One region of the Shewanella sp. SW1 genome, then DNA from elsewhere that is predicted to be linked to it. Evidence: predicted binding sites of a transcription regulator. Region 1 holds the regulator's gene; each other region holds the start of a gene.
What was found. Region 1 encodes MetJ, which represses methionine synthesis genes. Its sites were predicted from a motif close to TAGACGTCTAGACGTCTA; they were not measured.
Positions count from the first base shown of each region.

Region 2: the regulator MetJ is predicted to act here: its motif matches at 1,457-1,474, upstream of msrA (peptide-methionine (S)-S-oxide reductase MsrA).
Region 3: the regulator MetJ is predicted to act here: its motif matches at 1,371-1,388, upstream of serA (phosphoglycerate dehydrogenase).

Region 1 covers NZ_JAKKSG010000007.1:50,955-54,239, reverse strand. Annotated here, with positions in the region: gene nrfD (NrfD/PsrC family molybdoenzyme membrane anchor subunit) at 1-400, shown strand, start outside; gene L5M71_RS07970 (sulfite exporter TauE/SafE family protein) at 507-1,250, opposite strand; gene metJ (met regulon transcriptional regulator MetJ) at 1,385-1,699, opposite strand; gene metB (cystathionine gamma-synthase) at 1,912-3,075, shown strand; gene L5M71_RS07955 (bifunctional aspartate kinase/homoserine dehydrogenase II) at 3,087-3,285, shown strand, end outside.
Region 2 covers NZ_JAKKSG010000019.1:10,112-13,396, forward strand. Annotated here, with positions in the region: gene astE (succinylglutamate desuccinylase) at 122-1,156, opposite strand; gene msrA (peptide-methionine (S)-S-oxide reductase MsrA) at 1,487-1,966, shown strand; gene pgm (phosphoglucomutase (alpha-D-glucose-1,6-bisphosphate-dependent)) at 2,083-3,285, opposite strand, start outside.
Region 3 covers NZ_JAKKSG010000005.1:27,621-30,905, reverse strand. Annotated here, with positions in the region: gene L5M71_RS05845 (helix-turn-helix transcriptional regulator) at 1-319, opposite strand, end outside; gene L5M71_RS05840 (DUF2238 domain-containing protein) at 714-1,322, opposite strand; gene serA (phosphoglycerate dehydrogenase) at 1,477-2,706, shown strand; gene ygfZ (tRNA-modifying protein YgfZ) at 2,861-3,285, shown strand, end outside.

The sequences.
Region 1 (3,285 bases):
AGTGTCAGGTCTATCGGCGGGCGCTGCGGCAAATGCGGTACTGGCGTTGCTGATGTTTAAGACTGACAGCCACGACAAAACTTTAGTGAAGATGCACGGTTTAGAATTGCCTGTGATGGCGATTGAAATTCTGTTCCTGTTCATGTTGTTTTGCGCCTTGTACTTCAAGGGCGGCGCGGCGGCTGCGGCCTTAGCATCGTTAACTTCTGGGCTATGGGCAAGCGTGTTCTGGATAGGTGTTGTCGGAATTGGCTTTGGTATTCCATTGCTGTTTATGCTGCTACCCGCCGCGACTCGCCACACTAAGGGCGCGATGATCATGGTGGCTTGTGCGAGCTTAACGGGCGTACTCGCCTTAAGACACTTTATTATGTACGCAGGGCAAAGCTATTTAAGCTGAGTGTAATCTGGCTTTACATATTGATAGATAAAGAAAAAGCACTGGCAATGTCAGTGCTTTTTTATTGTTTGAATCGTGAGAAGGTTTGCCAGTACAAGCGGGACGCTTATTGGGGTAATAACTCGATAACCGACTTCACCGTTAGTACTAAGGCGCTGATACTGCACAGGACTAACGTCGCCATCTTTGTCTTCTCTTTATCGACACGGCCCACTAATCGTCCTGCGACTAAGTAACCTAAAATCACAGAGGGGAGCAGCATCAACGACAGCCACAGATGTTTTAATTCTAATAAGCCAGTGATCGCTAAAATGATCAATGCAATCATGGAGCTAAAAATGAAGAAGGCCGACAGGGCAGCGCGAAACTGCGAGGCATCTTTGCCTGCCAACAAAATCGCCATCGGCGGGCCACCAATCGCGGCGATATTGCCGAAGATCCCTGAAACCACGCCCGCACCGAAGAGGGTTTTCTTATTCACTGGCAGGCTGAATTTATACAGGCTGAGGATCACTGCGACAGTCACAATGGCGGCGATGGATAAACCCAGTATGGGTTGAGGCGCAAACAGCAACAGGCTCGCGCCGATAAAACCACCGGGCACGCGACCTAGGAGCGCATATTGCAAGCCATTGAATTCTAAGTGACCGCGTTCACGCACTAAGGTCAGCAGGGCGATGGAGAAACCCATAGCAATAACAGGCGCAGGTACAAGTTGTGGATCGACGATATACAGCAAAGGACTGGCGACAACCGCAAGCCCAAACCCAATCAGACTTTGGGTTAATGCGCCCAGAAACACGACCAGCGAGGCTAAGGCGAGTGTCTGTGGATCTATCATAGAAAACATAGGATTTCCTATATCCCAAACCAACTCAAGATGGTGAAATTTAAAGTTTGAAGTCGCTTGGGTATAAACAAAAAGGGATCGTTAACGATCCCTATTGATGAGCACTGTGATATGACTTTGAAAGCGACGAGTCGCTATTCCATGTCTTCCCACTCGATTCCCATTTGATCCATCAACAACTTGGCTTCGGCGGGAATGCTGTCTGGGTTATCTTTTGACAGATCGTCATCGTTGGGCAATGGCTGGCCAGTGTAGGCGTGCAAAAATGCCTCACACAACAGCTCGCTGTTGGTGGCGTGACGCAAATTATTGACCTGACGACGAGTACGTTCGTCCGTGAGGACCTTAAGCACTTTGAGCGGAATAGACACAGTAATTTTTTTTACTTGTTCATTCTTCTTGCCATGTTCAGCATAGGGGCTGATGTATTCCCCATTCCATTCAGTCATTGACTCACCTGTTATAACGCTAAATTCGGGGCAGATTTTAAACCCTTACAAAGAACAGTCAAATTATTGCTACTATTTCTTTGTGATTGCAAACAGATTTCTTTATGTTCAGACGTCTAAACGTCTTCACGCCTATTGACGATGGCGTTGGGCTTAGGTACATTTAGACGTCCAGACATCTCTATCAGTCTATCGAATTTAGGAGTCCACCCATGGCAGAGCGTCAATTAGCCACACTGGCAGTGCGTCAGGGTATCGAAAGCGATACTCAATATGGCGCAGTTGTGCCACCGATTTATTTGTCGACTAATTACGCCTTCGATGGTCATAAAAATCCCCGCGAATTCGATTACAGTCGTTCAGGCAACCCAACGCGCTGCATTTTAGGCGAAGCATTAGCGCAATTAGAAAAGGGCGCCACTGGCATAGTGACGTGCACTGGCATGGCGGCCATCACCTTAGTGACTACTTTGCTCGGCCCCGATGAACTATTAGTTGTGCCCCATGATTGCTATGGTGGTTCCTACCGTTTATTTACCAACTTAGCGAAGAAAGGCCAGTTTAAGCTCATTGTGGTCGACCAAACCGACAGCCAAGCGTTAGCCGCCGCCATTGCGCAGAATCCTAAGATGGTGTGGCTCGAAACCCCATCGAACCCGTTATTGCGTGTGGTAGATATCGAAGCCATTGCTAAGGCGAGCCATGAGGTCGGCGCGCTGGTGGTGGTCGATAACACCTTTTTATCGCCGATATTGCAACAACCCCTATTGTTAGGCGCGGATATCGTTATCCACTCCACCACTAAATATATCAATGGTCACAGCGATGTGGTCGGCGGCGCTGTGGTCGCCAAAGACGCGCAAATCGGCGAAAGCTTACATTGGTGGTCGAACACTCTAGGCTTAACGGGGTCAGCCTTCGACAGTTATCTGACCCTGCGAGGCCTGCGTACCTTAGCGGTGCGTATTCGCGAGCATCAAACCAATGCCCAGCGTATTATTGAGGTATTAACGCAAAGCCCTGTGGTGAGCAAAGTTTATTACCCCGGTCTTGCGGATCACCCAGGTCACGCCATTGCGGCCAAGCAACAACAGGGCTTTGGCGCTATGCTGAGCTTTGAGCTCAAAGGCGGCGAGGCCGAAGTGGTGGCCTTTTTAGGTGCACTCAGCTTATTTAGCGTGGCGGAAAGTTTAGGTGGCGTCGAAAGTTTAGTGGCCGTGCCCGCCACTATGACCCACAGAGCCATGGAGCCGCAGGCGCGTTTTGAGGCAGGTATTAAGGACACCCTATTGCGTCTATCGGTGGGTATTGAAGATGCCGCCGATTTAGTTGCAGATATTCAAGCAGGATTAGCCGCCGTTGTGGCTTGTCAGTAGAGGAATAATAGATGGCACGTTGTCACTTACATAAATTTGGTGGCTCCAGTTTAGCGGATGCCGATTGTTATCGCCGAGTCGCCCATATCCTGTTAACCCACGGTCATAGTGATGATCTCGTGGTGGTCTCTGCGGCGGGTAAAAGCACGAATTTCCTGTATAAATTATTAGCGCTGCGTGATGCGGGTCAGCTATGGCAAGAAGAATTAC
Region 2 (3,285 bases), on a different contig from region 1:
TGCGTCTGTTTATACGAATATGCCCGACGAACATTACGTTAACGTAAACTACCTATCAACCATTGGCATAGCTCAAACCACAAGTTATCCCTGCCACGCATGTATATATTGCTTTACAAGCCTAACGCACGTCCGCATTCACCGCAGGGATCAGGCAAATCACAGTGCGATTGCCAATAGGCACTTTGGCATTAGGGAACACGACAGACTCAAACTCATGTTCCACTTTAATTTCTTGCCCACCTTCCCGCGCTAAAACAAAGCCCTTCGGGAAAGATCTGAAGTTTTCGACATCAGTTGCGAAGGTAAATTCAAAATCATCGAAATGTTTATTGATGACGCGGCACACTTGGTACAAGTTAACCTTATCGGCATCAAATGCATCCAGCTCCAACGGCTTAGCGGTGATCAAGCGCATGAACATTTCATGGGTGGCGATAAAACGCGTCATGTCGTTCTGCCCCATGGGATACACTTTGCCAAGCTCAATGGTAAAGGCATCGGCACCGTAGCGTTCAGAGGAAAAATAGCTGAAGGTCGTGGTCGGTTCATGGTGGAAAAGTACTGTATCGACGCCGCTTGCGGCTAAAAGCATAATTTGCTCGCCGCTAAAGGCGCGCCCAGGACGATAGGGATAGATAGCGAACTTTTCATGCTTCGAGGCGCGCATCGCCGTGTGCAGATCATAATGGATGCGCTGACGTTCATCGGCAACCGCAGTATAAAAACGATCGACATAGGCTTCGAGTTTTTTCGCGCGTACTCGCTCAGGGTTCACTAACCCTGGTGGATTGGAATGCTCACCACTAAAGAGACGATTCATGTTTTCGTCAATAATCCGCGTGCCGTTATTAATCGCTAATGGGTTACCAATGAGAAATAAAGTGCGCTGCTTTGCGATGATCTTTTGCTGTAGAAGTTGTTTAATTAAGCTATTGCAGAGTTCAATGGGCGCGGTCTCGTTACCGTGAACACCGCAGGAAAGCACAATATCTTTTCCTTCATTCTGTATTGGTTCGAAAACAATAACACCGGTATCCCACACTTCCACTTGAGTATGATCGCCTAAGTTAAATGAAAATTCGCCATCGAACTGTTCAGGATGGGCTAAGGTGAGCGCTAAAAAATCCTTTGAATCTAACAGAGCTTGTAACACAGAATTCTCCTTATAATGATGTGTAACAGTATTGGCGCAATAGCATAAGTACAGGCAGTAATAACCACTTAAGCATTTATCTCACTGCGGTTAGTCTCACTCGCACCTAAAAAACGGCTTCAATACTAACACATGTTTTTAGTGCTGTTCTCAGACATTTATTGCCGTAGGACCCAGTTTTAAGCGGAATGACATTCAACTAAGCTGATTGTTAAATTCTTAGGACATTCCCTAAGAATTTCCCATGATAAATATTCCAGCTTGAGGCTTGCTTTTGCACTCAAGTTTTATCACAATCCTTAGCCATCTAGACTTCTATTGGATTTAATTATGGCGTTAGCAACCTTTGGTGCCGGCTGTTTCTGGGGCGTAGAGTATTTTTTTAGACAAGTGAACGGCGTATCCAATGCCACCTGCGGCTATATGGGCGGCAATAATGCGGCGACGAGCTATGAAGAAGTCAAAAAAGGCAAAACGGGCCATGCCGAAGTGGTGCAAGTGGAATTTGACCCTGCCCTTGTCAGTTATGAAGACTTGCTCGATGTATTTTGGAAAAACCATAATCCTACGAGTCTGAACATGCAAGGCGGAGATATTGGCACTCAATATCGCAGCACCATTTTCTTCCACGACCGTGAGCAAAAAGCGGCCGCAGAAGCCTCAAAGTTAGCTTTTGCCCGCTCGGGCCGTTGGGGATTACGCCATATCGTTACTGAAATAGTGCCACTTCAACAGTTCCATGTGGCTGAGGAATATCATCAAAATTACATCGATAAGAATAACTTACCGAGTTGTCATATCGAGTACTAAATACGGTCAAATCAGTATTAGATCAACTACTCACAGCTGAATTAGACACAAACAAAAACGCACTCAAATCTGAGTGCGTTTTTTATTTTGAGACGTTAGCTAAACCTACTACTGCATTAAGCGTTTAGCGCCTTATCAATTAATGCCTGCGCATCTTTGATGATCTCAGCCAAATGCTGCTCACTGATAAAACTTTCGCCGTAGATTTTAAATAACGCTTCAGTGCCCGATGGACGCGCCGCAAACCACCCATTAGCTGTGGTAACTTTGATGCCGCCAATCGCCGCATTATTGCCTGGCGCATGGGTTAACACGTTTTCGATTGTCTCACCTGCAAGCACAGTGGCATTTAAAGTATCGGCATTGAGCAAAGCAAACTTGGCTTTGTTTTCAAGGCTGATTGGGCTATCGATACGCTTATAGAAACTTTGGCCAAATTGTTTTACTAGCTCTTGATGGCGTTGACCTGGGGTTTTACCTGTCACCGCAAGGATCTCTGCGGCAAGTAACCCTAAAATGAAGCCGTCTTTATCTGTGCACCATGTACTGCCATCACGGCGTAAAAATGCCGCGCCAGCACTCTCTTCACCGCCAAAGGCGATTGTGGCTTCGGCTAAACCGTCGACAAACCACTTAAAGCCCACTGGCACTTCGAGTAACTTTTTGCCGTGGAAAGCACAGATTTTATCGATAAGCGCACTCGATACTAAGGTTTTACCTATGGCTAAGGTATCGCTCCAATCTGGTCTGTGTGTCAGTAAATAATCGATAGCGACCGCAAGATAATGATTCGGATCCATCAAACCCGTACCAGGGCAAACTATGCCGTGACGGTCATAATCGGGATCATTACCAAGGCATAAATCAAAGGATTCTTTATGGGCGAGTAAACCTGCCATCGCATAGGGAGACGAGCAATCCATGCGGATTTTGCCGTCTTTATCCAGCGGCATAAAGCTAAAGCTTGGGTCAACTTTATCATTAACTAACGTGATATCGAGCCCATAACGCGCGGCAATCGGTGCCCAGTAGAAAATACCCGAACCACCGAGTGGATCAACACCGATACGCAGCTTAGCCTTAGCAATCGCCTGCATGTCGATGACATTATCTAAATCAGCCACATAGGGTGTAATCAAATCAATGGCGTTGACATAGCCTGATGCCAGCGCTTCGGCATACGCTAATTTTTGCACGCCAACTAATGCTTGGCGCAAGTAATCATTGGCTCGCGATTCAATCCAAGCCGTGATATTACCTTCGGCCGGTCCACCATGGGGTGGATTGTACTTGATGCCACCGTCCTGAGGAGGATTATG
Region 3 (3,285 bases), on a different contig from region 1:
CCATACGTTGATCGGCAAATAAAATACCTCGAATGCCGAGTAACATTGCAGATTCTTGGTCTAAGGAGTCTCGCTCAACTTGATACAGCGCCACAGGAAAATGTGACACTAATCGCGAAGCTAACAGAGGTATCCCTTTGTTATCTAATGCTGAACCTTTTTGGGTGATCAGATAAAAACTACGGCGACTCTTGTCTAAATCCAGTTCAGCCGCATGCTTTACTATACGCGTTTTCAAACCTATGGATTCAGCGAGTAACGCTAAATGACATGGCGCGGCCATTTGGTGTAAAAAAACCAATTCATTAATTGTGCTCAATGACTCTCCTCCCTGAAAAGTATTCTCTATTGCAAAATGGTATGTTTGACTCGTCTTTTTAGTTAGATTTTTCAACATTCCATTAACCTAGTTAATTCTGACTAGTTAACGATTGAAAAACATCACCCAAATGTACTATTCCCTGTTTAATGCTAGTAGGTTCGACTAACTCACCACAATAAAATGGAATAACAGTCAAAAATACCGTTTTACTTGGCCAACACCCAGCACCTAATACTTTCCAACTATGACGTTATCAACCCAAAGTTGCAACACAAAGAAAACACAATAACAACACTAAAGTATGACAACTCAATGTCATCACACTCACACCATATATTTCAGGGAAGAAAGTCTTACAACTCAAACAGAGAGCATCATCCACTTTTAGCCGCTAAATCCTCTGCTTGAGTCTCGCGATTTGTTTATCTTGAAAACGAGACAGTAAAGCTAACGCGACAATTGCGCCAATGAGGGCAAGAAACATGTCGGATTGGGTATCCCATACATAGCCTTGAGTCCCTAAAAAGGCTTCAGCCCCTTCGCCGGTTGCCACGGCAACCCACCATTCGATCAGTTCATAAAACGCCGAAAATGCGAGCACAAAACAAGTAGCAAGAAACGCGCACCAAGCCCCAGGTTTGACAGCTTGATTACGCAACATAATTTCACGGGCGAGCATGGCTGGGATAAAACCTTGCGCAAAATGACCCACTTTATCGTAATTATTACGTTCTGAACCCATCCAATCGGCAATCGTGTCGAATAACGGCACTTCAGCGTAAGTATAATGAGCACCTACAAACAACACACAGCAGTGTATTAAGACGAGAAAATACACTAGAGGTGTTAGTGGAAAACGTTTGCGAGTAAAGAATAAAATCGGTACAGCAATCAATGCAGGTAAGGCTTCGAGCCACCATGTGAAAGGATCTGCGGGTTTTATCGCCGACCACACCAAAACTGAGAGGTAAATACCGCACCATGCGATTTTGTTATTCAATGTTTCTTCCTCTTATGCGATATTGTTCTAAATTTAGAATATTAACTTTAGCCATCTAGCCCTCCACACTGAGCAAAAAAAGTGCTACTTTGGTGGGTGAAGGTTGTGAGCATATCATAAGAAACATTTCTATTAATTAGAGGGTACCCATATCATGGCGAAACATTCGCTGGACAAGGATAAGATCAAGATCCTGCTGTTGGAAGGCGTCCACCAATCTGCGGTCGATGTATTTGAACGTGCGGGATACACCAATATCGAATACCACAAAGCTTCCTTAAGCGATGAAGCCTTACTTGAGTCCATTAAAGATGCGCATTTTGTGGGACTTCGTTCGCGTACCCAATTAACTGCAGAGGTGCTGAAACGTGCCGAGAAGTTAATCGCGATAGGATGTTTCTGTATTGGAACCAACCAAGTTGACCTTGCCACCGCCGAATCCCTTGGTATCCCAGTATTTAACGCGCCATTCTCAAACACTCGCAGTGTTGCAGAACTCGTAATTGGCGAAATCATTATGTTGATGCGGGGTATCCCTGAACGCAACGCTATCGCTCACCGTGGTGGCTGGATGAAAACCGCAGCGGGCAGCTATGAAGTGCGTGGTAAAACCTTAGGTGTGATTGGTTACGGCCATATTGGTACTCAGCTTGGCATTCTGGCGGAAACCTTAGGTATGCGCGTCGTGTTCTTCGATATCGAAGACAAACTGCCGCTAGGTAACGCACAACAAGTCCATTCGTTGGAACTCCTATTAGCACAAGCTGATGTGGTTAGCTTACATGTCCCTGAAACTCCACAAACAAAAGACATGATAGGCGCTGCCGAGTTTGCAGCAATGAAAAAGGGCAGCATCTTTATCAACGCATCACGCGGTACTGTAGTCGATATTGAAGCTTTAACCGTTGCGTTAAAAGAACGTCACCTCGCAGGTGCCGCAATCGATGTGTTCCCCGTTGAACCACAATCGAATGACGATGAATTTATCAGTCCTCTACGCGGTTTAGACAATGTTCTACTCACGCCGCATGTCGGCGGTAGCACGGCCGAAGCCCAAGAAAACATTGGTATCGAAGTCGCGGGTAAGCTCGCTAAATACTCAGACAACGGCTCAACCGTTTCTGCGGTTAACTTCCCTGAAGTGTCATTACCAACGCATAAAGGCACCTCGCGCTTGCTGCATATTCACCAAAACCGTCCGGGCGTGTTGATCAAGATCAACCAAGCCTTCTCGGAAAAAGGCATCAACATCGCCGCCCAATATTTGCAGACCACCGCAGAAATTGGTTATGTCGTGATGGAAGTAGATACAACTCAAGCGGAAGAAGCCTTAGTTGAACTCAAAGCCATTGAAGGTACATTACGTACCCGCGTGCTGTTTTAAACTTTAAACTCCACTCGCTTTAAGCCTATCGACTAAAGCACACATATTAAGGCGCACAGATCATTCACAGATATGTGCGCCTTATGCTTTTGAGCCAACTGGAATTCCGTTACAATCTAGCCTCTCACATCGTCTTCATTTTCAGGATCTCGCTATGACTATTTCAGTTTCTACGCCCCATTGGGATCTGGACGCTACCTTGCCTCCACTTATGCTTGCCAACTTATCTCATTTGGGCCTCATCAAAGTCGTTGGAGAACAAGGCCGCAGTTTTATCCATGGCCAAGTGACCACAGATATCAGCTCATTGGCCACGGATCAATGGCGCTGGGGCGCGCATTGCGATCCTAAAGGTAAAATGCTGGCCAGTTTCAGAACCTTTGCCATTCAAGATGCACTCTTTATGTTGATGCCAAAGGATGCCATCGAAGTCGATTTACCCCAGTTACAAAAATATGCCGTGTTTAGTAAAGCCACCCTAAGCAATGCATCCGCTGAGTGGACTCTGCTCGGGGTTGCCGGTGAACAGGCAAGCCAATTCGTGAACAAACATTTTGGTGACATTCAGCAAGAGCTCAC